2 linked regions of the Rhodovastum atsumiense genome follow. The protein of the gene in region 2 interacts with the protein of the main gene of each other region in a pairwise test. Links are inferred from orthologs where the notes say so. Each region holds a gene or a part of one and is shown on either strand. Other genes may lie near its edges. The genes, in order: NBY65_RS28090 and NBY65_RS05990.

Region 1 (14,902 bases), 4.9 Mb from region 2 along the record:
GGCGAAGCCCTTGGCCAGGTCCAGGGGCGGAGCCCCTGGCAGGGGCGGGGCAGCGCCCCGCGCGTCTCAGATCGGGCACACCCCACTGGCGCACTGAAGATGCGCGAGGTCGATCATCTCGTGCAGCGCCGGATCCTCGATTCCGGCCACGATTTCGGCGAATCGGTCCTCCGCCACCTCCTCCTCGGGCAGGTACTCATAGCCAAGCTCGTGGTCCGGCCGGCTCGGCAGCACCGCGCAGCAGCGGATGCGCGGCTGGTTGTGCAGCACGATGTCGCGGAAGGAGTCGAGCCCGTGCCGGTCGGTGAACACTTTCAGGGTATAGGAAACCTGATTCCCCCGTTCCGCGCCGATCCAGTGGCGTTCCAGCAGCTCGAGCCAGCGGTAATGCTGTTCGGGGCTGGCTTCCGGGGCGGTCACCAACTGCTCGCCGAGCCCGAGCCGCTGGATCAGCGGCAGGGTCGGGAAGCCGACGATCGACATGTTGGGAAAGCTGGTCAGGCAGCGGACCGGGTAGCCGCGCGCCTCGTAGTCCGCCAACAACGGGTCGCTGGCCGTCGCCCAGGTACCGTCCGCGTTGCGGCTGCCCTGGAACATCACCCAGCGCAGATATTGCCGCCGCGCCGGCAGATGCGCCCCTTCGGTCAGGCCGAACAGCTTGCTGGTGGTCCCGGCCGGCTTGACCGTGGTGACGGTGAAGGGCGCCGTGGTCCCGAGTTCCGCGGCGTACTGGTTCGCCTCGGCCTTCGCCACCGCCGAGAGATGCGACAGCATGTCCCAGAACGGGCGGGACCGCGCCTCGTCCAGCAGGTCGGTGAAGGACAGGCCGAACCGGACCCAGGCCCATTCATGCAGGCCGGTCGGGCCGATGCCGATGCGGTTGGTGCGGCGCACCTCCTCGGCATACAGGGCGTCCATGGTGTTGGCGCGGATCAGGAAACGCACGCCGAGCCGCACCGATTCGACGACCCGCGCATCCCACAGCGCCGCCTCGTCTTCCGGCAGGCAGCCCGGCACGTACTCATCCGGGCTGCCGGGGCAGGCCAGCAGCGGCGCGAAATCGGCGATCACGCAATAGCCGCCGGTCACGTGCAGCACGATCTCGCCGCAGGGATTGGTGGTGACCGGGAAGCGGGCGGCGTTGGCGCGCCGCGACAGATCGGCCAGCAGCGCATGCGCGTGGTCGACCTGGTAGCGCCCGGAGCGGAAATCGCGGCCATCCTCATGCACCGGCTTGGCACGCGCCGAGCCGGTGCGCAGGTCCTCCAGCCGGTCGCCGTTGATCAGGCCGGGCTCGCCGTTGATGTAGGCGCAGCGGGTGACCTCGTCGAACACCGCCACGGCATGGCGGGTCAACGCGTCCTCCGCCGCCTGCGCCTTGCCCTCGGCGACGCGCCGCCAGAAATCATGGTCCACCATCACCGAGTTGTTGGCCGTCCACAGCCCGCCTTCGCTCTTGCAGCGGATGAAGCGGAAGATGCCGGGGTCGCGCCAGCTCTTGGTGGCCATGCGCGCCGCCCGCCGCGCGCCGCCGACCTGGACCTCCACCGACAGGTGGTGATCGACCAGCATCGCCTGCTCCCACAGCGACAGCCTGTCCTGCGAGCCGGCGCGGGCCCGCGCCGGCTCGATCACGTGCCGGCGGATGTTCAGCAGGGCACGCAGCAGCGACACCGGGCCGGAGGCTGGCCGGCCCTGCATGCCACGAATCGGCGCCCCCTTCGGCCGGATCGCCGACAGGTCGAACACCAGGGGCAGGCCGCTTGCGCGCTGGAAGGCAAGGCTTTCCAGCTCCTCCAGCGCCTTGGCCCAGCCCTCGCGGCTGTCGGCGATGCGGTGCAGCCGCGCCCCGGCGGGAAGGATGGCGAGATCGGGCAACAAGGCGCGACCGATCGCGGCCCGCACCGACGCGATGTCGGCTTCCACCCCGGCCCCCGGCAGCAAGGACAGCTCCGCGGCGAACTGGCGCAGCTCGGAGTCGGTCTTCGGATAGTCGGGATGCGCCGGGTCGAGATGCAGCAGGATCTCCGGCGCCTCCGCCCAGTCCACCGCCATCAGCTCGTCGTCATAGGCGCGGCCGACCCCCGAGCCGTTCAGCAGCAGGTAGAACTTGGCGAAGCTGGCGATGGCGGTGGCGCAGTTGGTGAACACCTCCATGTTGCGGCCGGCCTGCTCGGCATCGCCGTGCTGCAGGTGCCGCCCGGAGGTGAGCAGCGACCCGGTGGCGATGGCATTGCGCAGCCGCGCCTGCTCGTCCTGCTCGGCCGCGATCAGCGAGCGGCCGAGCAGCGACATGTTGCCGGCGGCGACACGATCGGCGACACGGCCGAAGCTTTCGGCATCCTGCGGGCGGAACACGGTGCGCCGGGCGACGGCGAGGCCCATGCCGGGCTCGAGCGCACGCGCCGGCAGCGCCTGTGTCCCGAAGGCAGAGGCGCGGGCGAGCGCCGCGAGGCCGCCGGACAAGGCCAATTCCGCGTGATCCAGCACGCCAGGCGCGATCGAGCCGTCCATCGCCAATTCCTATATATTGTGGGGCCAAATGCGAAGGACGCACAACATATGGAAGCGATTCGCGTCGTGTCAATCCGGGGCGCGGGCCGCGGCGGGGTGGGGCTCAACCGTGCGTTCATGCACGGGGCCGCGCCGAAAATCGTTGTGGCGAGAGGACGTGGGCCTGGCGAGGATGCCGCAGTCAGCGGTTGCCAATGGAGGGATCAAGCGTGCGGAAGGTCGTCGCCGCCAAGCTGCATGGGATCACAGTGACCGAGTCGAACCTGAATTATCATGGCTCGATCACGCTCGACCCCGACCATTGCGAAGCCGCAGGTCTGCTGCCCATGGAATTCGTGGAGATCTGGAACCGCAATTCCGGGGCACGGATCTCCACCTACGTGATCTACGGGGAACGCGGCTCGCGTTGCTGCGTGCTGAACGGGGCGGCGGCGCGCACCTGCCAGCCGGGGGATGCGGTGATCATCTGCAGTTCCGCCTATATCCAGCCGCACGAGATCGCCTCGATCCGGCCGACGGTGCTGACCTTCGACGCGCAAAACCACGTGACCGGCCGCATGACCTATGTCGCCGGCCAGGACGCGGAGGGCCGCTGGACCTTCTCCATCCACAACGAAACCGGCAACGCCCTGCCGATCCCGCTGCGAGTCGGCAGCGAACACGCGCGGCGCGGTAACGTGGCCTGACGCGGCCGGCCGGTCGCCGCTCCTCCCGCAATCAAGGAGCGGTGCGCGGGGGCTCCCCCTGCGGTCGCGGTCGGTCCGCCCCGGCAAACAGCAGGGCCGGCGGCTGGCCCGGCGGATGGGCGTGATCGAACACCACCCAGGCATGATGGTGCTGGGCGGCGTTGGTGTCGGCCCCCCGGTCGAACCAGCAGATCCGCTGGGTCAGCGCGATCACCGCGGCGAACGGGCCGGCCGACATCAGCGCCGCCGCCCGTTGCCCGGCAACCCACTGGAATCGGACAAGCAAGGCCAGTTGTCCCTGCACCCCGGCGGTCAGCCGCAGGGCGTGCTCGACGAAGCGAAGCATGGCGGCCGGCGATTTCTCCTGGCCCCGGTGCGAACCGGTGTCGCCATAGGGCGGGTTGGTGACCAGCGCCCTGCACCCGTCCGGCACCGCCCCGCAGCCCAGGAAATCAATGCCGGGCGTGCCGAAACCGTGATCGGCGATGTCGGTGGAGGTCACCTCGTAGCCGTGGCGCTGCAGCACCGTGGTGATGGCGCCGGTGCCGCAGCAGGGCTCCCAGACCCGGCCGCGGAAGCGGACATGGCGCAGCAGCGCCTCGGTGACCCAGGCCGGGGTCGCATAGAAATCCCGGCCCTTGCGGTCATAGCCGGAGATATGGATGGGGCGTCCGGGCCTGGCGGAGGACTCGGCGTCGTCGCGCCCCGCCATCGTTTCCGTATTCGATCGTTCCGTCACTCCGTGCCGCCCTTCCGTGCCATCCTCCCGCCAGGGTAGAACAGGATTCGCCTGGCCGGTCAGCCCAGCAGTGCCTGGGCGCAGGCATCCAGGATGGCATCCTCGTCCAGGCCGTACTCGCGATACAGGTCGGGGATGTCGCCGCTCTGGCCGAAGCGGTCGGTGCCGAGAGGCACCACACGTTGCCCCCTCACCGCGCCGAGCCAGGCATGGCTGGCCGGATGCCCGTCCAGCACCGTCACCAGCGCCGCCCCCGGCGCGAGCGGCGCCAGCAGGCGCTCAACATGGCTGGTGGCACCCCGCTCGCCCGCCCGCCGGGCCCGCGCCGCGGCGAGCCAGCCGGCATGCAGCCGGTCGGCACTGGTGACGGCGAGCAGCCCGGCCCCGGGCTCCTCCTCGCGCAGCACCGCGAAGGCCGCCTCGGCCTCGGGCGCGACCGGCCCCTGATAGGCCAGCGCGATCCGTGCCCCCGGACGCGGCGGCACCGCCCAGTGCCCGCCCGCGATCACCGCGGCGGGATCGAGGCTGCGCTCGGGCTGCTCGATCGAACGGGTGGACAGGCGCAGCCACACCGCCGAGCCCTGCGGATCCTGCATGTGCGCAAAGGCATGGCGCAGCAGGATCGCCAGCTCGTCCACATGGGTGGGTTCGTACGCGGCCAGCCGGTCGGCGGCCATGCCGATCAGCGGCGTGTTGATGCTCTGGTGCTGCCCGCCCTCGGGCGCGAGCGACAGGCCGGACGGGGTGGAAACCAGCAGGAAGCGCGCGTCCTGGTAGCAGGCATAGATCAGCGCATCGAGGCCGCGATTGACGAAGGGGTCATAGACCGTGCCCACCGGCAGCAGCCGCCCACCGTTCAGGCTGTGCGACAGCCCCGCCGCCCCCAGCAACAGGAACAGGTTCTGCTCGGCGATGCCCAGCTCGATGTGCTGGCCCGCCGGCGCCATGCCCCAGCGCTGCGCGCTGGCCAGCTTGGCGTCGCGGAACACATCGTTGCGGGTATGCCGGTCGAAGATGCCGCGCCGGTTCACCCAGGGGCCGAGATTGGTGGACACCGTCACGTCCGGGCTGGTGGTGACGATGTGCCGGGCGAGGTCGCGTAACGCCCCCTGCCCGCGCCCGATCTCGGCCAGGATGTCGCCGAAGCCGGCCTGGGTGGACAGCTTCCGCCCCACCAGCTTCGGCTGCGGCAGCGTCTCCGGCACCGCCACCACCGGCGCGGAGAGCACCCGCCCGGACGGGGTCAGCGGCGTCGCGAAGGGCACCGAGGCGATGAAGTCGCGCAGCTCCTCCTCGTTGGCCTCCAGCCCCTCGAAGAGGTCCCATTCATGGCCCGGCCGGATCTGCATGGCCGCCTGGAAAACGTCCATCTGCTCCCGGGTCATCAGGCCGGCATGGTTGTCCTTGTGGCCGGCGAAGGGCAGACCACGGCCCTTGATCGTATAGGCGATGAAGCAGGTCGGCTGGTCGGTGGCCTCGGCGGCACGCAGCGTCTCGATGATGTACTCGACGTCATGGCCGCCGAGATTGGTCATCAGCGCCGCCAGCTCGTCATCGGTCAGCGGGTCGATGATGGCGCGCACCCCGCGCGAGCGCCCCAGATCGGTCAGCAGCGCCTGGCGCCACGCGGCACCGCCCTGGAAGGTCAGCGCCGAATAGAGGCTGTTGGGGCAGTCGTCGATCCAGTGCCGCAGCTCCTCGCCGCCCTCGCAGGCGAAGGCGGCCTGCAGCTTGCGGCCGTATTTCATCGTGACCACGTTCCAGCCCATGTCGCGGAACAGGCCCTCGATGCGGCCGAACAGGCGGTCGGGCACCACCGAATCCAGGCTCTGGCGGTTGTAGTCGACGATCCACCAGACATTGCTGATGCCGTGCTTCCAGCCTTCCAGCAACGCCTCGTAGATATTGCCCTCGTCGAGCTCGGCATCGCCGGCGATGGCGATATAGCGGCCGGGCGGCGGGCCCTCCGGGGCGAGTTCGTGCAGGCGCACGTAATCGGCCACCAGCGAAGCGAAGCTGGTCATCGCCACCCCGAGCCCGACCGAGCCGGTCGAGAAATCCACTTCGGGACCGTCCTTGGTGCGGCTGGGATAGGATTGCGCGCCGCCGAGCTGGCGCAGCCGTTCCATCTTCTCGCGGGTCTGCCGCCCGAACAGGGCGTTGACGGCATGGAACACCGGGCCCGCATGCGGCTTCACCGCCACCCGGTCCTGCGGGTGCAGGATCTCGAAATACAGGGCGGTCATGATCGAGATCACCGAGGCACAGGAAGCCTGGTGGCCGCCCACCTTCAACCCGTCCCGATTGGGCCGCAGGTGATTGGCGTTGTGGATGGTCCAGGCGGACAGCCACAGCAGCTTGCGCTCGATCTGCCGAAGCAATTCGAGACGCCGCTCGGCGGTTTGCGCCGGAACGGCGGTTGCAACCGGTGCGTTCATTTCCTCCGCCCCTCAGCCCCACCCCCGCGCGGCGGTGGAAGCAGTGCGCCGGCCTTCACCGGCGGTGGTCCCATGCTGGTCATCGATCCGCCGGGGATCATACAGGCAGTTCCCCGTCACGGTCGCGCTTTATCCACCCCCGCGGGCCTCGGCGAGGGCGCGGGGCAGCAGCGGGGCAAGGTCCTCGGCGATCAGGCCCGGGCCGGCCAGGGCAGCGGCCCGCCCATGCGCCCAGGCGGCGGCGCAGGTCGCCTCCCAGGCCGGCATGCCCTGCGCCAGCAAGGCGGCGATGATGCCGGCGAGCACGTCACCCGCCCCGGCGGTGGCGAGCCAGGGGGGCGCATTGTCGTTGATCGCGACCCGGCCGTCCGGGGCGGCAACCAGGGTATCCGCCCCTTTCAGCAGCACCACCGCCCCGGTGCGGGCCGCCGCCGCGCGTACCGCCGCCGGGCGGTCCTCGCCCGGCGGGCCGAAGACGCGGGCGAACTCGCCGGCATGCGGCGTCAGCACCGAGGCCCCCCGCAGGTGCTCGGGCTGGCCGGCGCAGATGGTCAGGGCATCGGCGTCGACCACCACCTGGCGCCCGGTGGGAAGCAACGCCGGCAACAGGCTCCGGGCGGTTTCGGCGCCCAGGCCAGGGCCGCAGACCCAGGCGGTGCGACGGCTGTCCTGCAGCAACGTGGCCAGGGGCCGTTCATCGACGATGAGACCCGGCTCGCCGGCGCGATAGACGGCGGCGCTGCCGGTGGCGGCGATCGTCACCATGCCGGCGCCGGCCCGGCGCGCCGCGGCGGCCGCCAGCCGGGCGGCCCCGGTCATGACGGCGCCGCCCAGCACGGTGACATGGCCGCGACTGTACTTATGATCTTCCGCGCCGGACGAGGGGACGGTCCACAGCCCCGGCGCATTGCGGAAGGCGCGCGGCGGGGCGGCGGCCAGCGCTGCCGCCGGCAGACCGATATCGGCCAGCACCGTTTCCCCGCACAGGGCGCGGCCGGGCAGCAGCAGATGGCCGGGCTTGAGCCGGAAGAACGTCACCGTCAGCACGGCCTGGGGCGCGAAGCCGCGCACCGTCCCGGTGGCGCCGTCGAGCCCGCTCGGAACATCCACCGCGACCAGCCGGCGTGCCGCGCGCAGCACCTCCGCCACGGCCGGATCGAGCGGACGTGCCAGCCCGGCGCCGAACACGGCATCGATCACCAGTTCGGCCCGCGCGGCCTCCGCGGCGGTGAAGGCGGTGACGGGACCACGCCAGCGCGCGGCGGCCGCGGCGGCCTCGCCCTTGGCCGGGGCCAGCGCCGCGACCCCGACCGGCCAGCCAGCCGCGGCGAGATAACGGGCTGCCACATAGCCGTCGCCGCCATTGTTGCCCGGCCCGCACAGCACCAGGGTGCGGCAGGGCCGCAGCCGGGCCCGCACCGCCCGTGCCACCGCCCGCCCGGCATTCTCCATCAGCCAGGCCACGGGGCGGCCGAGCGCCACGGCGGCACGGTCGGCCGCCGCCGTCTCGGCGGGGGTCAGCAGGTCAAGCGGGGTGAAGGCGGTTGGATGGAAAGGCATGCGTGGATGGTGCCAGAGCAGTGGCGGTGCCGCGAGGGGGAAGGCCGGATCCTGCGGCCATGTGAGCGGGGCAACGGATCCGGATCTTTCGCGGGATGATGCCGCCTTGATTGGCAAACTGTTGACCATAACGGCGGTTTGTCAGAGGATCGAAGCTGGGAAGAAATATAGCGCAGTTCAGAAATGTTCGCTCCCGGGTCCGCTGATCAGCCGGTCAGGCCCGCGATGCCGGGTCCCTCCGGCTGGGAGCAACCGGGCATCGCCCAGGATGGCCGTTCAATGTCGGCCGCCGTCGGCGTGGTGCATGCCGATGCCGAGGGCCGGATCACAGACGCCAATGCTGCTTTCCTGACCCGGCTGGGCCTGTCGCAGGACGAGGTGCGAAGCGGCCGGCTGCGCTGCGACACCTTGACGCCTCCCGCCTGGGCCGGCGCCGACGCGGCCGCCCTGAACGAAGCCATGCGGGACGGGGCCTGTCGGCCTTACGACAAGGAATTCCTGTGCCGGGATGGCAGGAAGCTGCCGGCGCGTGCCTGCATCACCCGGCCCGATCGCACCGATGACCGGACCATGACCCTGGTGTGGTGGCAGCCGCAGGCGGCGGCCAACGGGGACGCCAATCCGGCCGGGGAGCAGGACACGCCGATGCGCGGCGAGGCGTTGCGCGGCGAGGCGTTGCGCGGCGAAGCGTACTGGCGGGCGCTGTTCGCCCGCATGTTCGAAGGCTTCTGCCTCGGCGAGATGATTTACGACTCGCAACAGAAGGCCGTCGACATCCGCTATCTCGAGGCCAACGAGGGGTTCGCGCGGCTGGTCGACCGGAATCTAACCGATATCATCGGCCAGCTCGGCCGCGAGGTGGTGCCGGACATCGAGGCGGCCTGGATCCAGACCTACGCCCACGTGGTCGCCACCGGCCAGCCAATCACCGTCGAGCGCGTGCTGCCACGGCTTGACCGGGCCTACCAGGTGCGTGCCTTCCGCAGCGGGCCGGGCCGTTTCGCCGCCTTCTTCAGCGACGTGACCGACCGCAGGCGCGCCGAGATGGCGCTGCGGGAGATCAATGCCGAGCTGGAACGCCGCGTCATCGAACGCACCGAGGCACTGGCCGGGATCGCGCGCGAGCTGCAGGCCGAGATCGCCCGGCGCGAGGCGACGCAGGAGATGCTGCTGCAGACGCAGAAGCTGGAGGCGCTCGGGCAGATGGTCGGCCAGGTGGCGCACGACTTCAACAACGTGCTCGCCGCCATCCTCGGCAACCACGACCTGCTGCGCACCCGGCTGTACGAGCCGGAGCAATTGACCTGCCTCGACCGTGGCACCAGGGCGGCGAACCGCGGGGTCGCGCTGGTGCGCCAGTTGCTGGCCTTCGCGCGCAAGGCCGAACTCAGCCCGGTCGTGGTCGACGTGGCGCAGCTCGTGCGCGCGATGGAGGACATGGTGCTGCTGACCGTCGGGCGGCAGGTGCGGTGCCAGTTCGAACTGGCCTCCGACCTCTGGGCGGTGATCGCCGACCCGGTGCGGCTGGAGGCGGTGCTGCTGAACCTGGCGGCCAATGCACGTGACGCGATGCCGGACGGCGGGACCATGACGGTCACGCTGCGCAACCTGCCCGCCGCCGCCGCCCCGGTCGAGCTGCCGGCGGGCGACTACGTGGTGATCGCCGTCGCCGATACCGGCGGCGGCATGACTTCAGACGTATGCGCTCGCGCCATCGAGCCGTTCTTCACCACCAAGCCGCGCGGCAAGGGCACCGGGCTGGGGCTGGCCTCGGCGCATGAATTCGCCCGGCAGTCAGGTGGCACGCTGCGCATCGACACCGCCCCCGGCGCGGGCACCACCATCACGCTGTGCCTGAAGCGGGCGCAGGTGGAGCCCGACCAGAACGTTACATTTAAGGAACATGATGACCGGCGCCTGCACGGCAACGCGACCGTGCTGGTGGCCGATGCCGATGACGGGGTGCGTCGCGTGATCGCCGGCATGCTGCGCGCACTGGGCTATGCGGTGCTGGAAGCGGGCAATGCCGAAGCCGCCATGGCGATGATGCTCACCACCGGCCGGATCGACCTGGTGGTGGCCGAGGCGGCGATGGCAACCGCGGACAAGCTCCGCCTGGCCGACCATCTGCGCGAGACGCCACAGCATCCGCCGATGGTGGTCCTGACCGCCGTGACGACCGCCGATCCCCCCATCGGCGAGCGGACGCTGTGCAAGCCCTTTACCGGGCGGCAGCTCGCCGGCCTCGTGCTGGAGGCGCTCGGGCGCGTGCCCTCGCCGGAGGATGCGCAGGGCGGGGGCGTCGACCGGTTCCGCGACCGCCTCCGCTCGGCCGCGCTGCGGCGGGCCTACGAGCGATGGAAGGGGTTGCGCCACCCGCCGCAACTGCTGCCACATGCCGATGTCGTGCTTGCGGACATGGCGGGACTGCCCGCGAGCGCCTTCGTCGTGTCCGTGTCGGAACAATCCTCCGTGCCGGGGGACAGCGTCGCCTTTGGTTTCCGCTATGTCCATTTCGGCCGGGACCTGGCCGAGCGGCTCGGGCGCTCCCTGGCGGGCGAGAGCGTGGACGGCGCGGAGCCGAACGTGCTGGGCCCGCTGGATGCCGCCTATCGTCGCTGCGTGGTCAACCGCGTCCCGTCCTACGACTATGCCCGCTATGCCATGGACGAAGGACCCTGCGTCCTGTTCGAGCGGCTGTTGATGCCGCTGGCCGGGGGCGACGGCCGCATCACCCACCTGCTTGGCATCGTGCTGTTCACTGAGCTGCCGGCCACCGGCGGAACCGTGACAACCCTGCCCTGAGCCGGCCCGCGCCCCTGAGACCGGCCACCGTTGTGGTTGACCTGCCATCGTTGCATCGGTAACGCAAGCTTGCCCCACCCGCATGCAATGGATCCCCAGGCATGAGCACGACCACGGCGAGCATTCGCATCCCCCGCTACTCATTCACGGCGAGGACGTATCACTGGATCACCGTCCTGCTGATGGCGGGCATGTTCCTGACCTACTGGGTGCATGAGTTAGCGGGCCGCGACAACCCGCTCAACGCCGCCGCCATGAACCTGCACACCTCCTTTGGGCTGCTGATCCTGGGCCTGACGGTGCTGCGCCTGCTGATCCGCCCGCGCCCGCCGCAGGTGACGGGTCCGTTCATCGGCGAATTGCTGCGCAAGAGCATGCATTACCTGCTGCTGACGGCGACGCTGCTGCTGCCGATCACCGGCTATCTGCGCCGCGCCTCCCGCGGCCGGGCCAGCGATTTCTTCGGCTACCAGATCCCCTCGCTGACCGGCGACTGGCCGGCGATCAACGAGGCGATGAAGCTGCTGCACGGCGACATCATGCAGTACGCCCTGCTCGCCCTGATCGGCCTGCACGCGGCGGCGGCGCTCGGCCACCATTACCTGCTGAAGGACGACACGCTGCGCCGGATGCTCTGATCCGTCCCCCGGTAGCATCGTACCGCGCGGCAGGTTAATACCTGCCGCAGCGCAGCGGAGCAGAATCCATGGCGGTGGTCATCACGGTCGCGCAGCAAAAAGGCGGGGCGGGCAAGACAATGCTGGCGGCCCAGCTGGCCGCCGCGCTGGCCCCCACGCGCCGTGTCGGCCTGCTCGACATCGACCCGCAACGCAGCCTCGCGCGCTGGCATGCGCTGCGGGTCGAACACAAATCCCCCCTGCCCGCGGTGGGATTTTCCGATATTTCCGGCTGGCGGCTGGGCGGCGAGCTGGATCGCATGCACCGCTCCTTCGACCTGCTGATCGTCGACAGCCCGCCGCAGATCGACACCGACGCACGGCTGGCGGTGCGCAATGCCACGCTGGTGCTGGTGCCGGTGCAGCCAAGCCCGCCCGACCTGTGGGCCGCCACCGGCACGCTGCGCCTGGTGGCGGAGGAAAAGCGCCATGCCCGGCTGGTGCTCAACCGCGCCCCGGCCAGCGGCAAGCTGCGCGCCGGGGCGGAGGCGGAAATCGCCCGCAACGGCTGGCCGGTGCTCTCGGCCACGCTGGGCAACCGCACCGGCTTCGCCGGCGCCTTCGCGCAAGGGCTCGGCATCACCGAAACCGAGCCGCGCTCCACCGCGGCCCAGGAACTGCGGGCCCTGCTGGCCGAGATCGAGTCCGTGCTGGCATGACCCTGGGCGGGGTGCTGCTGGCAGTGCATCTGCTGGCAGCCATCGTCTGGGTCGGCGGCATGTTCTTCGCCCTTGTGGTGCTGCGTCCCGGCATGGCCTTCCTGGAAGGGGCGCTGCGCCTGGAATTGCATGAACAGGTGTTCCGCCGGTTCTTCCGGATCGTCTGGTACGCGATGCCGATCCTCGGCGCGACCGGGTTGTCAATGATCCACCTTCTCCATGGTGGCCCCACCCCCCTGCCCTGGCATGTCCGCCTGATGACCGGCACGGGACTGGCCATGTCCCTGATCTTCCTGGGGATCGTGGCCGGACCCTGGGCGCGGATGCGCGCCGCCATGGCAGGACGCGACCTGCGCCGGGCCGGCGGCGCGGTGCAGTGGATCCGCCGGCTGGTGACCATCAATCTGGTGCTCGGCCTGCTCACCGCGATGGTGGCGGCACTCGGCGGCTGAACGCCGCCCGCCCCTGTCACGAAGCCGCGACATCGCCCGCCACAGGAATGCGACCGTTCGCGCGGAAGGCGGCGGCGCATTCCATCGGGAATGCGCATCCTGTCGGGCCACGCAACAAGTGCCGAACAGTATCGCGGCGATGTGAGAAATTGCGGCCTACCGCGCACACCCGTGGCGTGTTGCCCTAGCAGCGTACGCCAAAGACGCGTGCCGAACGCTGTCGAAATGATATTGATCCAGATAAGAACAGGGGAAACGCGGAATGAGCAGCCTGCGGGATGCCGATCCCACCGAGACACGGGAGTGGCTGGAGTCCCTTGAGGGAGTGATCGAGGTCGAGGGCCAGGATCGCGCGGCCTTCCTGCTCGACGAACTGCTCGTCCGGGCGCGGCGGCGCGGCACCCCGGTGCCGTACTCGGCCAATACGCCGTACCTGAACACCATTCCCCCCGACCAGGAAGCGCGCCATCCCGGCGACCGCGCCATCGAACATCGCATCCGCTCCTATATCCGTTGGAACGCCCTCGCGATTGTTCTGCGCGCCAACAAGGAAAGCTCCGAACTGGGCGGGCACATCGCCAGCTTCCAATCGGCCGCGACATTGTACGATGTCGGGTTCATGCATTTCTGGCGCGCCCCTACCGACCGCCAGGGCGGCGACCTGGTCTATATCCAGGGCCACAGCTCGCCGGGCATCTACGCCCGCGCCTTCGTCGAAGGCCGGCTGAACGAGGCGCAATTGCTGCGCTTCCGCCAGGAAGTCGGCGGCGGCGGGCTCAGCTCCTACCCGCATCCCTGGCTGATGCCGGATTTCTGGAATTTCCCGACGGTGTCGATGGGCCTCGGCCCGCTGATGGCGATCTACCAGGCGCGTTTCCTGAAATACCTGCACGGCCGCGGCCTCGCCGCGACCGAGGGGCGCAAGGTCTGGGCCTTCCTCGGCGACGGCGAGACCGACGAACCGGAAAGCCTGGGCGCGATCTCGCTGGGCGGGCGGGAGAAGCTCGACAACCTGATCTTCGTCATCAACTGCAACCTGCAGCGCCTGGACGGGCCGGTGCGCGGCAACGGCAAGATCATCCAGGAACTGGAAGGAATCTTCCGCGGCGCCGGCTGGAACGTCATCAAGGTGATCTGGGGCGGCGGCTGGGACGAGCTGATCGCCCGCGACACCTCCGGCATCCTGCTGCGGCGGATGGAAGAGGCGGTCGATGGCGAATACCAGGACTTCAAGTCGAAGAACGGCGCCTATGTGCGCGAGCATTTCTTTGGCAAGTATCCCGAGCTCAAGGCCATGGTCGCCGACTGGAGCGACGAGCGGATCTGGGCGCTGACCCGCGGCGGCCACGACCCGCAGAAAGTCTATGCGGCCTATGCGGCGGCGGCGGCGCATCGCGGCCAGCCCACCGTGATCCTCGCCAAGACCATCAAGGGCTACGGCATGGGCGAGGCCGGCGAAGGCCAGAACATCACCCACCAGCAGAAGAAGATGGGCGAGACCCATCTCAAGGAATTCCGCGACCGCTTCGGCCTGCCGCTGACCGATGACCAGCTGAAGGAGATCCCGTTCCTGCGCTTCGAGGAAGGCAGCCGGGAGATGGCGTATCTGCGCGAGCATCGGCAGGCGCTCGGGGGGGCTCTGCCGGCGCGGCGCCGGACCGTCTCGCAGCCCTGCCCGGTACCGGACCTTGCGGCCTTCGAGGGACAATTGAAGGCGACCGAAGGGCGGCAGATCTCCACCACCATGGCCTTCGTCCGGGTGCTCAACACGCTGCTGCGCGACAAGAAGATTGGCCGGCGCATCGTGCCGATCGTGCCCGACGAAAGCCGCACCTTCGGCATGGAGGGGATGTTCCGCCAGTTCGGCATCTTCAGCCAGGTGGGCCAGCTGTACCGGCCGGAGGATGCCAACCAGCTGATGTTCTACAAGGAGGACACCAGCGGGCAGATCCTGCAGGAAGGGATCAACGAGGCCGGCGCCATGTCGTCCTGGATCGCGGCGGCGACCTCCTACAGCGTTTCCGACACGCAGATGATCCCGTTTTACATCTACTATTCGATGTTCGGCTTCCAGCGCGTCGGCGACCTCGCCTGGGCGGCGGGTGACATGCGCTGCCGCGGCTTCCTGATCGGCGGCACCTCCGGGCGGACCACGCTGAACGGCGAAGGGCTGCAGCACGAGGACGGGCACAGCCATGTGTTCTCGGCGGTGATCCCGAACTGCGTCTCCTACGACCCGACCTTCGCCTACGAGGTCGCGGTGATCGTGCAGGACGGGCTGCGTCGCATGGTCGCCGAGCAGGACGACGTCTATTACTACATCACCACGCTGAACGAGAATTACGAGCACCCGGCGATGCCCGAGGGCGCGG
Region 2 (14,814 bases):
ACCACCTACCTGATGGATCACTCGTCGTTCATCTATCTCATGGGACCGGACGGCACGCTGCGTGCCCTCTTCCGGATGGGAACGAAACCGCAGGAACTGGCTGAAGCCCTCAGGGCGCGAATCACAGCAGGCGGCTGACCCCCTCGGACCACGTCGGGCAGGCTACGTAAGGAACGGACGCAACCGTGAGCGAGAGTGACGAGTCCCTGCGGGAAAACAATACCGGTGGCGCGCCCCGCTACAGCCGGCGCCTGTCCGACAAGATCCTGATCGCGTTTCATCATGCCTGCGACCAGGCCGATCTCGAGGTCGCTGAACAGCTTCTTCACATCCTCGAGAACATGTTGACCCGTCGCCCGTTCACGCCGGAAGGCAACCGTCGGCGCAGCATCGAAAGCCTCGTCGCCGCCCATGAGCGACTCTGGCATCTGCGCCATCCGGAAGACGGCACCGAATAGATCGCCCCCGGCCTGGCCGGAACACCGGCCGGTCCAGCGATGCGACTGTGTCTTAAAAAGACGAATCTCCCCGCCGGTCCATCCCCGCTCAGAAGGCCAGGGCCATGCCATCGCGCAGCACCGCCTCCGCCGCCGCGGTGAAACGGCCATCCGATTCGTGCAGCACCAGGCCCGGCAGCAGCCGGCAGGGCGCACGGCCGCCCTTGATGCCACGCAACAGCATCAGCTTCGCCTCTCGCCCCGCCTTCGGCCAGAGCGGAAACACCGACGCGCTGCCACAACCGGCCACCGCCAGCGCCTGCAGGCAGGCCGGCAGGGCGGCGGCGGCCACCACCAGCGTCAGCGTGCCGCGCGGGCGCAGCGGTGCCGCGAGCCGGGCGGCCCAGAGGCCGAACAGCCCCGGCGCCGCCCGCTTCGCTGCCTCGCGCGCCGAGTCGGGCGAGGCGGTGCCAGTGCCATGCCAGGGCGGGTTGGCGAAGGCATGATCGAACACGCCCTCGGGGCGCAATTCGGCGAGGTCGCCAGCGAGCACGCTGAGCTGGTCGAAACCATTGGCCTCGGCATTGGCGCGCGCCAGGGCGGCCGTGGCCGGGCAGCGTTCCAACCCGACGCCGCGAAGGTCCGGCACGCGCGCGGCCAGGCAGAGCAGCCCCGCGCCGCTGCCCGTGCCCCCTTCCAGCACCCGCTCCCCCGGCCGCGCCGGCACGGCCGCGGCGAGCAGCACCGGCTCGAGTCCGGTGCGATGGCCCTGGCGCGGCTGGATATGGCGCAGGCGTCGGTTGAGCAGATGCCCTTCGGTGACCTCCATCAGGCCTCGCCTGCATCCCGCAGGATGCGCAGGGCTGCGCCCTCGTCCTCCGCCGCCACCGCGAGCCGGCGGGGAATCGCGCCGATACTGCCTTCGACCGCACTCACATGCCCGTCCAGCAGCACGCTTTCAATTCCCGCATCACGCAGCAGCGCGCCGAGAAAACTTAGCCTTACGAGATCGTTGGAGACGATGACGACCCGCATGTTCGACCCACCCATTGCCCACCTGGCCACACTCACGGGAGCAAAGCCTTGAATCAGCTTGCCTTGACCCTGCTTCCGTGACGCCGATATGGTGCCGGTCTCTTCGGGATGCGCAATCCTGTCACCGTGCCGGGAGATCCAGTTGGGCGCCGTCGCCAGCCTGCCACCTTCTGCCTTGACCACGGCCCCCGTGCCCGGGTCGGCATTGCCCGCCGCGATGCCGGACGGCGAGGACGCGCTCACCACGCTCGTCGGGCTGGTGCGCGAGGACCTCGAGGTCTGCAATCGCACCATCGTCGCCAACATGGACAGCCCGGTGGCGCTGATCCCGCAGCTCGCCGCCCATATCGTGGCGGCCGGCGGCAAGCGGCTGCGCCCGTTGCTCACGCTCGCCGCCGCCCGCATGTGCGGGTATGCGGGCGGGGTGCGCCACGTGAACCTGGCCGCCTGTGTCGAGTTCATCCACACCGCCACGCTGCTGCATGACGACGTGGTGGATGAAAGCGCGCTGCGGCGCGGCCTGGCCAGCGCCAACGCGGTGTTCGGCAACAAGGCCAGCGTCCTGGTCGGCGACTTCCTGTTCGCCCGCGCCTTCGAACTGATGGTCGCCGACGGCTCGCTGAAGGTGCTCGGCATCCTCTCGCGCGCCTCCGCCACCATCTCGGAAGGCGAGGTGCTGCAGCTCGTCACCCAGAACGACCTGTCCACTTCCGAAGAACGCTATCTCGACGTGATCCGGGGCAAGACCGCGGCGCTGTTCGCCGCCGCCTGCCAGATCGGGGCGGTGGTGGCCGATCGCCCCCTGTCCGAGGAAATGGCGCTAGCCGAGTACGGGATGAACATCGGCATCGCCTTCCAGCTGGTGGACGATGCCCTGGACTACGCCGCCGACCAGGCGCAGCTCGGCAAGACCGTCGGTGACGATTTCCGCGAAGGCAAGATCACCTTGCCGGTGCTGGTGGCCTACACCCAGGGCACGGCCGAGGAACGCAGCTTCTGGCAGCGAACCATCGAGGAATGCCAGCAGACCGAGGCGGACCTTTCGCATGCCATGGATCTGATGGCGCACCACAATGCCATCCGCATCACCCTCGATCGTGCCGCTCATCTTGCCGCCGAGGCACAGGCGAAGCTCTCCCTGTTCCCCGATAGTCCGTTCAAGACCAGCCTGATGGCGGTTGCCGACTACACCGTAAGCCGCGTGCGGTAATCCCCGCGGGGGCCGCGCCGCGGCGGTCCCCGCCCTCTTTCCACAGGACGGCGCCCTCTCCCGGGCCGCCAGCCGGTCCGACCTTGCCGCGCCGGTTCATGGATGCCTGCCGGAGAGGGCGATGGATCACCGCCTGTTGCTGCTCAGCGTCCTGTTCCTGCTGATGGTGGCCAACGGCGCGCCGATCCTGGCCGGCAAGCTGGTCGGAGGCCGCTTCGCCGCCCCCATCGACCGGGGCCTGAGATGGCGGGACGGACGGTCCTTGTTCGGCGCCTCCAAGACCTTTCGCGGCGTGGCGGCCTCAATCGGGGCCACCGCGGTCGCGGCGCTGCCGGTTGGGCTCGACTGGATCAGCGGCGCCGCCCTGGCCGCCGCCGCCATGGCCGGGGACCTGTTCGCCAGCTTCCTGAAACGCCGCCTCGCCATTCCCCTGCATGGCGAAGTCTTCGGGCTCGACCAGATTCCGGAAGCATTGCTGCCTCTGCTGCTCCTGCGCCTCCGACTCGGGCTGAGCTGGCTGGATGTCGCCGAGGTCGCGCTGATGTTCGTCGCATTGCAGATCGTGCTGTCGCGGGCGCTGTTTCACCTGCGCATCCGGGATCGGCCGCACTGATGCGCCGGTCGCGACGGGTTGCCGGCCCGACCTATGCCGGCCTGGTTGCGGGGCTGCGCAGGCAATGCAGCGCGACTTCCGGCGGACAATTCAGCCGCACGTCGATGATCGAGGTGCCTGCCCCCACGGAGGTGTAGCCGATCATGTCGTGATGCCGCCAGAAGCCACGGGCGAAGCGTCGCGGGCTGTCGGCGTCGGTCAGCACCGGCATGCCACCCGGCAGGCAGATCTGGCCACCATGGGTATGGCCGCACAGCATCAGGTCGAATCCGGCATGCGCCGCGTGGCGATACGCCTCGGGCGTGTGGCACAGCAGCACCGAAGCAGCATCGGCAGGAATTTCGTCCGCGGCGCGGTGGAAATTATCCAGCCGGTAGAAATGCGCATCGTCCACGCCAGCGAGGTACAGCCGGTCATCCCCCCGCGCGATACAGGTGAACTCGTTGACCAGCAGGCGATAGCCCATCGCCTCCATGGCCGGCACCAGGCGCAGCGTGTCATGGTTGCCGAGGATGGCGAAAGCGGGGCCGCGGATCTGCGCACGCAGGCGCACCAGTCCCGCAAGCACCCGATCGAAACGGCCGAAGGTGCGCGCCCGGTAATCGCCGGTCAGGACACATATATCGTATCGCAGCGGTGCGATGGCCTCCAGCAACGTGTCGACGAAGGTGTCGTTGATGTCCAGATGCAGGTCGGACAGGTGCAGCAGCGTGCAACCGTCGAATGCCTGCGGCAGGTTCGGCAACGCGATCTCGTGCCGACGCACCGTGATCCGCTGCGCATTGCGCCGGCCGCGGTCATGCAACCCGAGCAGACGCAACGTCCCCCGGATCAGGCCGTGAATGGAATACCAGTTTTCCAGATGGAAGAAATGCGTCCCTCGCCGGAACACCTGCGTCTCGAAATCATGCTCCAGCCCGAGGCGCTGGCGGATGTACACGCGGCCCAACCGCGATTCCAGGCACGCGAGCCTGGCTTTCTCGTCGGCAGTGAGGTCGGGTGATTGCATGCGGGGGGACTGGATACCTGGCCACCGGAACTCCCGGCCACGGCGGCAGGACAGGAACCGGCAAGGAGAAGACAAGCTAGCCCTGCCGACCGCGGGGGTCGAGCCATCGGTCGCCGCGCCATCCGATGGAACGGGAGGAAGGCGCATGCGGCATATGCAGATCACATCGGCATATGCCGCCACATGAAAGCGGCCATGCCGACCGGGGCCGGCAGCGGCCACACTGTTCCCCTGATCCGTGTCACTCCCAGACCCATCCCCTCGCCAACACCAAGCAATCATCACCGGCCGAGAGCGCCTGAGCCAACCGGATCGTCGCCCTGCATCCGGACAAGGCCGGGCACGTTTTGCTCGCCGTGACATTTGGCGGTGTCGCCTTTTACCCGGACACCCAACAGGTATGAACCATCCCGTGTTGAATGCGCGACGTTGGAAGGAGCACTTCGAACAGGTCCTTGATTGATGTACCACGCATGGCCGCTGCAATTCGGTCTGATGAGAGGGGCCACCTCATCAGGACATGAACAAAATCAACAAAAATCGCGCCAGAGATGAAGATAGATTTCAAACTAAACTGAACACATAATTCTTACTGTTCTGGCAATTGTCTTAATAGCATCTTTTATGTTCAAATCTGCCATATGATAGTTTCAAGTTATGCTAGATAAATTTGTCATTAATATGGAAATTTATACATAATGTTGCAGATTGTTGTTTATTGTTTCTAAAAGCATTAGCAAAATAACTTGCATATTTTTATTGCTTGCAACAAAACTCCATAAATGTCATTGTTATAGAAACTGTTAGAATAGTAACATAGTTCCATCTATGCGATATTTTTAACACATTAACTTATAAATTCGGAAACTTCACAGAGTTTTGATTTCATGATTCTAGAATTCATTTCGTTCTTGCCACGCCTCACAATCGAAATAGCAGATCTTTGTACCCTTGCTGTAGCGGCTTATTTGCTTGTTTGATAAGGCGCATCACAGCGCCGGACAAAACCGAAGGTTGGGTTTTATGGTGAGTCTTGTCGACTGGGACGACCTTCGCTTCTTTCTTGCCGTCGCGCGATCAGGCAGTTTCTCGGTCGCCGCCCGCAGCCTACGGGTGACACAATCCACGGTTGGACGTCGCATTGCCTCTCTGGAAGCGGCCATGGGCGCCCGCCTGCTGCACCGCACCACCGAGGGCTACGTTCCGACCGAGGCAGGCGAGGCGATCCTCTCGCATGTCGAGCGCGTCGAAGCCGAGACCCTGGCGCTTGTCCGCGCAGTACAAGGTTACGACAGCCGGCTTGAAGGAAACGTGCGGGTGGCAGCGCCCGATTTCGTGGCCAGCCGCCTGCTGGTGCCGGCGTTCTCCGCCCTCAATCTGCGCTTTCCAAAAATCTCGATCGAACTGCTGCAAAGCGGCGCCTGGCAGGGCTTTTCAGCCAAGGAGTGCGATCTTTCGATCCGCGCCGGCCGGTTCGAGCAACCCGATCTTGTCGTGCGCCTGCTCGGTCGTCTCAGCTTTCGCCTGTATGCAAGCGCGGGTTATCTCGCCGCGCACGGTCATCCCAATTTCGACGACGCCTGCGAAGGCCATCGCCTGATCGTGGGTGACACCATGTCCGGCCCAACCGAAGCCGCCTGGCTGCAGGCAATGACCGGACGCGCCACGATCGCCCTGAAGGCGGCCAGCTTCGAGACCCTGCTGGGCGCCGTCGCCAGCGGCTATGGCATCGCCGCCCTGCCCCGCTTCGTTGCCGAAAGCACGATCTATCCCGCTTTGGTGCGGCTCACGCCGCCGACCCCCGCTCCACATGTGGAGCTCTGGCTCGGCGTGCACCGCGAAACCCGCAGCTCGGCCCGTGTCCGCCAGGTCATCGATGCGGCCGCCAAGGCGATCGCCGCGCAGGAGCGTTTGCTCAACCCACCCGATATCGGTCTCGTATCCCCCGTCTCCGAGGTGGTCAGCCACGTGGCCCTGCGCGCTTCGGCGTGACTGGCCGTCCGCAAGCCCGCTGCTCCGCTGTTCGGTGTTGCGACACCATGAACGTGCGACATTGCGGATCGTCGCGGCTTGCCATCAGGTCTTCGTGCCCCTCTTCTCCCGCACTGATCCCGCCCCCGAACTGATCCGCAGCCCGGGCATCGTCTTGCGTCAGGGCGGGAATGGCTGCCTTGTCCAGGATAATGGCCAGTGAATCCAGGCATCTCCGAAGTCGCTCCCGTGCATTCCCCCATGGCTGCGAGAGTCGCCAATCACTCATGGACCTTGCTTCGGTTCAGGATTGGCGCCGCCTGTGTCAGACGGCTCAGCCGCACGCGGGGCGGTCTTTCCCTGATCCGGCACTTGCGCCAGCGCCGCCTGACCGCCCCGCTCTACCGGGCGCTCGTCGGCCACCATCAGGTCTTTGCCTCGTTACATGAGGCAAGTGCGGCCGTTGCGCCCTACGCGAACCAGGGACATCACAACCCCGCCAATGCGGAGCTTCATCTCAACCTGAGCCAGACCGCCCGTCCAAGTGACTATCCGGCGCTGTTTCATCTCCGTGCCCTGTTGCCGGCGCTCCACCGGGTTTTTGACCTGGGCGGCAATGTCGGCAATTTATTCTATTGCTACTCGAAATACCTGGAATTGCCGCAGGAACTTGAGTGGCAGGTACATGACCTGCCGTCGAATTTGCTGCGCGGCGCGGCGCTTGCGAAAGAATGTCACGCGCACCGGCTTCGGTTTTCCGAAACCTGGATGGACGCCAGCGGGGCTGACCTGCTGCTGGCCTCGGGGTCACTGCATTATTTCGAACATCCGTTGCCCGAGATGGTGGCCGAGCTGCCGGTTCGCCCCAGGCATATCCTGATCAACCGGACCCCACTGACCGATGGCCCGCCGGTTGCGGCCGTGCAGGAGGCGGGCGCATTCCGCGTGGCCTGCATGCTCTACAACCGCCAGACTCTGATCCGCGATTTCAAGCGGCTTGGCTACGAGATGGTGGACAGATGGCAGGTTCCCGAGCTCTCTCTCGACATTCCCGGTTATCCGGAGCACTCGGTGCGGGCCTATTCGGGATTTTTCCTCACTCACCGGGACGGTTCGGCGATAGCCGGCGGAAGCGGCCCCTGAGGTCCTGCCCTCTCCTTGCAGCGCTGCTGCTTCCGGCGCGTCCGCGGCATCCGGTACGGCTGCGGTCGGATTTACGACGCATGGCTGCCACCGACGCCCTCAGAGCGTTTGACGCGCCTGTTGGTTGGGCTTAGAAGAGGCGCGGCAAACGTCGTGTCGGGCTGTGTCCCGGTGTGCGGCTCCCGGCGGAGGGGTGGCCGAGCGGCTGAAGGCGGCGGTTTGCTAAACCGTTGTACACCGTCAAGGTGTACCGTGGGTTCGAATCCCATCCCCTCCGCCATCTTCCATTCAGGTTCGACGCCGTGAAATGGGCTTCCTTGACTCTTCGCCCGCCGATTCCCCGCGATACCCATCTAGCGGGAGCATCCCCTGCGGCGCGCAGCGGAGCAGTTTCATGCAATCGGCACATCCCCACGTTCCGACAAGGCTCCCGCCCGATGGGGTGATTTATCCTCCATGTGCCAAAAGGGTATAGAGCCAACGGCTGGAAGTCAGTTCGGAGACCTGGAGCGGATGGGCCATTTCGGTAAGTCGGCATTTCTCTCGGGAGTGGCCCTGCTCACGGCGGGTCTCCTGAGTGGGTGTGACGAAAAGCCGCGTCCGCCGGCCAATGCGCAGGGGCCATCATCGGACACGGTCGCGCATGCGCGCCGGGTGGCGGAGGAGAAAATCCGCTCCAACCTGCGCACCCCGGAGACAGCGCGGTTCCGGGGCGTGCAGATATATCAGCAGGCGGACAACCGGGTCGTCGCGGTATGTGGCCAGGTCAACCCATCGGGCCGGCAGGATCAGGCGTTCATTCCGTTCGTTTCGGTCGTGACCTACACACGACGCCCGGACTCCGGCACCCCCGCTTTCGACATCGAGCAGTATATCGGCACATCAAATTCCGAAGCGACCCGTGTCTATATCGAAATGACATCGCGCTGCGGTGAAAATGGTGGCCCCTGGCAGATCGGAGCCCGCCAGGTGATCCCGCCACTGCCCCCCCTGCCGAGCGACCTGCCTGATCAGATCCAGCCATCGCAGCCTTCAAGAACCGGTTCCGGTGTGGCCGGGCCGGTCGGCCTGACGCCGGTACCGGTGCCAGTGCCCGTCCCGGTGCCTGGCCCTGGCCGGCCGATGGAAGCAGCACCGGTCTCGACAGCGGCATCGGGCCCGAATGTGACCATGCGGCAGGCCGGCAACATCCGCACCGCCCCGGTGGGCGGCAGCCCGCTTGTGCGTGTCGCGCCGAAAGGGGCCGTGCTGAAAGTCTTCGCGCAAGCCCCCGGCGGCTGGCTTCAGGTCGGCGAGACCGAGGCGGAGGGCTGGGTTCACTCAAGCCTGGTCGAGACTCCGTAGCCCCACCGGGTGGCCCACGCCGGCCACGGCGCCAGGACACCACGGAAGGGCATGGTCATTTCAACTGGCCGGACGGATCCCGCCCTTCCCGCCGCGGGCCGGCGTTTTGCCCGCCCTGCCATCGCCATGGCGGGCACGCCGCCCGATTTGCTGGCGCATCGGGCGGCCCATCGTGTCCTGCTGCCTCAGCCAGCGCCCCTGCCCCCCAGCGGCTGCCGGATCATGTGGAGCGGCAGGCATCGCACGCATCATCCACGGCAAAGCGGCGGCAGCAGCACAGGACCGATGCCGGGCGTCGGATTCATGCGGTTCCGCTGACGGCCAGGCCATCACAGCCGCCGATGCGCAGGATTGCGGCAAGCAGACGCAGTGCATCCGGTCCCCCCCGGTCAGCGAGCGTGCCCGCCTCCATTTCCCGGGCCAGCACTTCGGCCTGACCGGCGACGGTATCGACAGCACGACATAAAGCCTCCTGCGACAGGGCGATCTGGAGATCGTCCGAAAGCAGGTCCCAGCTGGCAAACATCGGAGCTACCCTCAGCGCCATTCTGGCGATTGACGCCGCGGATCATCCGCGCGGTCCCACGCTGACTGTGCCGGCGATCCGTTAATTCGCGGTTGAAGCCCGGCCGGGCTTATGATCGGCCGGGCGTGACGAGGGCCGTCCCATCCGAGGCATCGCCGCAACGCCCCGGACGGGAGTACCGGTCATTCGCGCCGTGCCAGCTCGTAGAGCGCCACTGCCGCCGCCACGGAAACGTTCAGGCTGTCGAGCCGCCCGGTTGCCCCCGGCATGGCAATGCCGACCACCTCGTCACAGGTGTCGCGTGTCAGCCGCCGCAGCCCCTCGCCTTCGCTGCCCAGCACCAGGGCCACGCGGCGTTGCGCGAGCGCAGGTCCCGACAACGGGAGGCCACCGGCATCAAGCCCGATCACCCAGCATCCCGCCGCCTTCAGCGCCACCAGCGTGCGCGCGATATTGACGGCGCGCAGCAATGGCACGGTCTCCAGCGCCCCTGAAGCGGCCTTGGCCAGGGCGCCGGTTTCCTCCGGCGCGTTGCGTTCCTGCACCACCACCGCGGCCGCCCCGAATGCCGCCGCGCTGCGCAGAATCGCACCGACATTGCGCGGGTCGGCCACCTGGTCGAGCACGATCACCGGACCGGGGTGTTCGAGTGCCTGCGCGAGCGTCGGCGGTGTCAGCGCGTCGCTGAGCAGCGCCACCCCCTGGTGCACCACATCGCGCCCGAGCAGATGTTCAAGGCGGCTGCGCTCCACCCGTTCGGGCGACACCGGCCAGGGCTGTTGCTGACGCGCCGCCAAGGCAGCCTCGGCCTCATCGGTCACCAGCAGGCGGCGCATCCTGCGAGCCGGATTGGCAAGCGCCGCCGCAACGGCATGCAGCCCATACAGCCAGACGGCACCGCGTGGCGCTTCCGGCAGGGATGGCCGATGCTCCTGGCCGCGATGCCCGCTCCGCGGCGCATCGTCCTGGTCGTCCGCGTGCGTCCGGACGGCACGGCCTTCGGGACGAGGCCTGAAATTGGCGCGCTCCTGGTTGGCGCGGTCCTGGTTGGTGCGCTCCTGGGGGGAATCACGCCGGGGGCGTGGCCTGTCCTGTGCCGGCGTCTCCTCGGGGCGCAGCGGGCGGTCGACGAACCGGCGAGGCCCTGCCTCGGCGTGATTGCGTGCGGTGCGTTCCTGCCCACCCGCGCGCCGATCCTCCCGATTTTGTAACGAAACATCCTGCCGCGGCTGCGGTTTGCCAGGATTGCGCTGCGAGCGCTCCTGAGAACCGGGCCGGTCATCGCGGCCGCGCGGGCCGGTGTGGCGCGGAGTCTCGGCGGAGCCGCCTTGTGGATGCGAATCGCCCCGGCGGATCGCACCTGGGCCGCGACCTGGACCGCCGGGGCGGCGTGGACCGCCACCAGCACCGCGGGATCCCGAGCGGGAGGAAAAGGGAGGTTTCATGCCAGACCGGTATAGCCTTTCCGCGCCGCCGGCGACAGCAGGGGCGGCCCGCGCGGATGCCGCGTTGACAACAGTGCCAGGAAGGGGTTAGTCCCCGCCTCCACCGGAGGGGTGCCCGAGTGGCTAAAGGGGACGGACTGTAAATCCGTTGGCGCACGCCTACGTTGGTTCGAATCCAACCCCCTCCACCATCCGCCTTTTCAAAAATTTGTTGCGGTCCCTGCGGTCGGCGTGCCGTCCGGCTCCGCGTCGGATATGCTGGCTTTTTTGGCGCCCTGCCTGGTGCCGGGGCCTGTTTGGCCCGTCGCCCTGCGCCGTCAGTGCGCTCAACGCATGACACCCTTTGCCGGCGACCAATTCGGCTGGATCCTCGTGCTTTCGTTGCCCCCGCCATTCCGGCCCACCGCATCGCCGCAGTTGCCAGGAGGGCGGTCATTGCCGTCGCGTTGTCCTGGTTGGCGGCAATGAAGTCTGCCTGCAGCGGATTTCAGACGATGTCGCCAGGAGACCGCGCCAACTCTGCCCATGTCACCGGCATTTCCCCTTGCTGTGCCCACTGCCGCCCCATGCCGGTTTCGGCAATCGACTGCCATCTCGCGAGAGTCAAACCGATATCGCCGCAACTGTCGGCACGCGGTGGTTCTTGCATGCCAGTCAGACCACAAGATTACGAAAGCGGACATCGGCAGTGTGGCGCCCCGGTGTAGCACCGGGCTGCTTGCCAGATCTTGGAAATCCTTAAGTCCCTGACGGACCAATGCCTGTGGGCAGGCATATGCCGGGTGAGGGATTTGAACCCCCGACCTTCGGTTTACAAAACCGCTGCACTACCGCTGTGCTAACCCGGCGCACACCCCTTCTACCACGCCCTGCAGGCTGAGAGAACCCGGCTTCTTTTTTGATAATTCAATGAGTTATCAGAGAAGGCGTCGTGCGCCGCACAAGGATTATCCCCTTTCCCGATGCGTCACCGGTCACTGGCCGCTTCGGCTGTACCGGGATTTCCGCCGGCCATTGTCCCGTATTTGTTCATGGCGCGGTGCAGATGCTCGGTCGCCAGGCGGGAGGAGCGCATCGTCATCGCGATGGTCTTGTGGTCGAGGATGACTTGCAGCGTCGGCAGGTTCACCCCACCCACCGGGCCACGATCCTGCACGACCGCTGTGCCAATCCGACGCACGCCCCTTCTGCCACGCTCCATAGGCCGAGAGAACCCGGCTTCTTTCCTGATAATCGAATGGATTATCGGGAACGGCGCCGGCGCCGCCACAAGGATGAGATGCCCCCAATGTCGGGAGCCTCCTTCGTAGCACGGCTCTTCGGCGGCGAAGGCACCGTCCCTGCCAGGACATCACATCAGTGCGGCCGGATCGGAACCACCGGTTCCCGGCGCGCCTTCTGCCCCGGGCCTGCCGCTCGCCGTCTTGCGAATAATCCACGAATACCGCGATCGAAGAGCCATGCAACCAAGCCGCCCGTCACCATCAGAGCAACCACGACCACCAGCGTCGAGTACATCTGCGCCTCCCTGCGGGGCGACAAAGCCTGACTCCATTTCGTCCTGACGGCAATTCACTGGTGCTGATGGAAGATGGCGACCATCGACGCCGGCATGCGTCGTGAACCTCCAGGCAATCGGGGCGGAAATGAATTCATGCCGCCATCAGCAAAAGTCACGATCGGCCGCGGTTATCCCGCCCAAAACCACAGTTCGGGGATCCGGCTGTCCCTTCCGGCGGATTTTGCGCCGTGTTGGAAGCCGCACCGGGCACAGATCCATCATGCTCAAGACAGGAACAAACCGATAGTGCGCCTCGGGCGAGATACGGCGGACGGAGGAAAACATCGTCGATATCACCTTGGCATGACCGCCTTCACCAGGCCCAGCTTACCGGCCACGCCCATGCACCTGGAGGCATACCGTCGCTGCATCTGGTTCACAGCGCGACACCAGGATACCGGAGCATTTCCCGTCCGCACCGGGGACGAAGAATGCTCCGGCCTGAGTCCGGCGAGCATCCCGCACCGACACGCGCACCCATTGCGGTCGGAGGATGCCCCAAGTCAGGTTTGCGCGTTCGGTTACAAAAACGAGGAAGAAGCTCGCGCAAACATCAAGAATTTTACTTAGCTGGCTTTGGCAGCCAGCGGCTTGATCGCCCCGCGCGACGCCTCGGCAGGCTGCGAGGCGGCGGGTTCGGTGATACGGGCGGATTCGAACAGCCGTGTCACCGTCGACTGATATGCAGCCACATCGGCCGCGAGCCGTTGGAAGATGCCGGCAGCCCATTCCTGCTGTGCCTTGAACAAGTCCGGGGAATTACCCGACTGCTCGAAGGCCGCCACGAACCGATTGGCTTCCGCAATGGATTCACGGCGGCGGCGGAACCAGTCGAGCAGGACCGGCTCAATCGTATCCAACACATCGGCCTGAGTCCTGAGGAATGCGCTCGCCTGGCCTTTCAGGGCCGGATTGGCACTGAAATTGAAAAGCGCACCCAAAAAGTTGGCCGCAGAGCTGTTCGGCTCGGCCGGGCCGGAAGATGTTACAGAATCTGGCATGTTGCTCTTTCCGTTCTGTCCAGCAAAACACGAAGATGCAGCATGGAGGAGTTGAGTGTAGCTGCTGCCCTTCAGGGGAAGGGCGTTTCCTCTCGGCCGAACGTGGCGGCGCAAGTGGAACTCTCTCCACTCACCAATAACAATTTTTTTGAAACCACGCCCCGGCTCTTGGTAGCAATTGTAAAACGAAGGCTAACTTTTGCGAAACCACAATTTTGTTAATACAGTCTATCAGGCTTATCCCATTCCTTGGAAAGTGATGTCACAACCAGCCCCCCAATATTGATTCCCTTACGAATTTCGCGACCAGGCCATGCTCGACCTGGCGTGACTGTCGATCGTCACGGGCGACGCCGCCCGGAAGGGCTTCGCGTGGAAATGGTCATCACAGCACGCCCTCTCTGCCGGCGGTTTCGCCCGTTGTGACAGGCCATGCCATCAGCCAGGGAAGATTTCCGATCATCCGGAATTCACGATGAACGCCCATCCGCTGCAGCCGCGGAAGCAATGGCTGTGACCGGCTCCGCCGGCTTCGGCCTGTGCTTCCCCCGGGTATCGTCCGGACTGCCATGCTCACCGGCACCACCTGGCAGCTCACATGCGGCGGGGGCTGAACGGAATTCCACCTCGGATGCCTTTACCCGGGGCGTCAGCACCGCATTTGCCCTGGCAGCCACGGCGACAGGACCATGGTCCGCCGCATCGGTCGCGCCTTCCGTCGTGCCTTGCTGGGCTTCGCATCGAAATCGGCACGCGCAACGACCTGGAAACGCCAAAACACCGGTTATCCTCCATGGAATGCGGTGCTTCCGCTTGATCCAGACGATCAAAGCCGCAGAGGTGGGGACTTCACCCCGATCAGAACTTCATTGTAATCAGCCCTCAGCCCCAGATCGATATTGTCGATCTTCAGCAGCATGAAATTCAGTCCCGAGTGGCGCTGCAGGAAACACACGATATCGTATCCCCACTCCACGGTTACGAGCGAACCGCCCTCACCAATCGGGCTGTCATGATATTCCGGCGCCAGCAGATGATGAATCCTGCCATCGACAATCTCAGCGCGGCGCCTTGAAGTTTCGCCGATGCCGCGGATGATGGGAGTCGTCATCACGGTGATGCCACCAGGCCTGAGGGTCCTGGCGATTTCCCTGATGGCCTTGTCCGGATGAAACACGTGCTCGAACACATCCTGGGTAATGACGACATCGAATGATTCGTCAGGAAAGGTCTGGCTTTCCAGGTTTTCGGCACGGTACGACCGACAGGGCATCCCGGGCACCTCCACGACCGTGCCGGGGGGGACGGAAACGTCATACTGCGATGCCGTATAGCTGGCGCACTCTCCGGCGAGCCGTCGGCTGACGATGTCCCAGCCCGGCGAGCCTTCGTGGATCGCAAGCTCTCTCCAGTCAGGCCTGAACTGGCTCAGGACATGCATGACCACCCGGTGGCGCGGGATCGAGCCGCACTGGTCGCATTTGAGGAAGTCACGAAAATAGGGATCCGTCGCCGTGAA

Evidence for each region.
Region 1: the proteins of NBY65_RS05990 (region 2) and NBY65_RS28090 interact in binary tests that used the Escherichia coli proteins (3 or more experiments, as listed by UniProt). The link is inferred for Rhodovastum atsumiense from one-to-one orthologs.

The regions. Positions count from the first base shown.
Region 1 is NZ_OW485601.1:6,230,159-6,245,060, forward strand. The notes cover bases 5,723-8,561. They hold NBY65_RS28090 (NAD(P)H-hydrate dehydratase), read right to left. Parts: upstream 7,938-8,561; coding sequence 6,507-7,937; downstream 5,723-6,506. Other genes in these bases: NBY65_RS28085 (transketolase), read right to left, coding at 5,723-6,377; NBY65_RS28095 (ATP-binding protein), read left to right, coding at 8,217-8,561. Also shown: NBY65_RS28070 (recombinase), read right to left, coding at 67-2,514; panD (aspartate 1-decarboxylase), read left to right, coding at 2,724-3,200; NBY65_RS28080 (hypothetical protein), read right to left, coding at 3,232-3,939; more of NBY65_RS28085, read right to left, coding at 3,999-5,722; more of NBY65_RS28095, read left to right, coding at 8,562-10,742; NBY65_RS28100 (cytochrome b), read left to right, coding at 10,844-11,380; ParA family partition ATPase, read left to right, coding at 11,449-12,078; NBY65_RS28110 (CopD family protein), read left to right, coding at 12,075-12,530; aceE (pyruvate dehydrogenase (acetyl-transferring), homodimeric type), read left to right, coding at 12,793-14,902. UniProt on the Escherichia coli protein: Bifunctional enzyme that catalyzes the epimerization of the S- and R-forms of NAD(P)HX and the dehydration of the S-form of NAD(P)HX at the expense of ADP, which is converted to AMP.
Region 2 is NZ_OW485601.1:1,347,381-1,362,194, forward strand. Bases 8,439-11,189 are described here. They hold NBY65_RS05990 (TrmH family RNA methyltransferase), read right to left. Parts: upstream 10,407-11,189; coding sequence 9,471-10,406; downstream 8,439-9,470. Other genes in these bases: NBY65_RS05980 (SH3 domain-containing protein), read left to right, coding at 8,439-8,762; NBY65_RS05985 (hypothetical protein), read right to left, coding at 9,064-9,288. Also shown: NBY65_RS05930 (SCO family protein), read left to right, coding at 1-138; NBY65_RS05935 (hypothetical protein), read left to right, coding at 186-458; NBY65_RS05940 (tRNA1(Val) (adenine(37)-N6)-methyltransferase), read right to left, coding at 547-1,266; NBY65_RS05945 (putative signal transducing protein), read right to left, coding at 1,266-1,472; NBY65_RS05950 (polyprenyl synthetase family protein), read left to right, coding at 1,615-2,682; NBY65_RS05955 (CDP-archaeol synthase), read left to right, coding at 2,804-3,295; NBY65_RS05960 (metallophosphoesterase), read right to left, coding at 3,327-4,235; NBY65_RS05965 (LysR family transcriptional regulator), read left to right, coding at 5,277-6,296; NBY65_RS05970 (methyltransferase, TIGR04325 family), read left to right, coding at 6,648-7,418; more of NBY65_RS05980, read left to right, coding at 7,932-8,438; NBY65_RS06005 (hypothetical protein), read right to left, coding at 11,701-11,862; NBY65_RS06010 (hypothetical protein), read right to left, coding at 12,090-12,251; NBY65_RS06015 (hypothetical protein), read right to left, coding at 12,861-13,295; NBY65_RS06020 (class I SAM-dependent methyltransferase), read right to left, coding at 14,122-14,814. UniProt on the Escherichia coli protein: Specifically methylates the ribose of guanosine 2251 in 23S rRNA.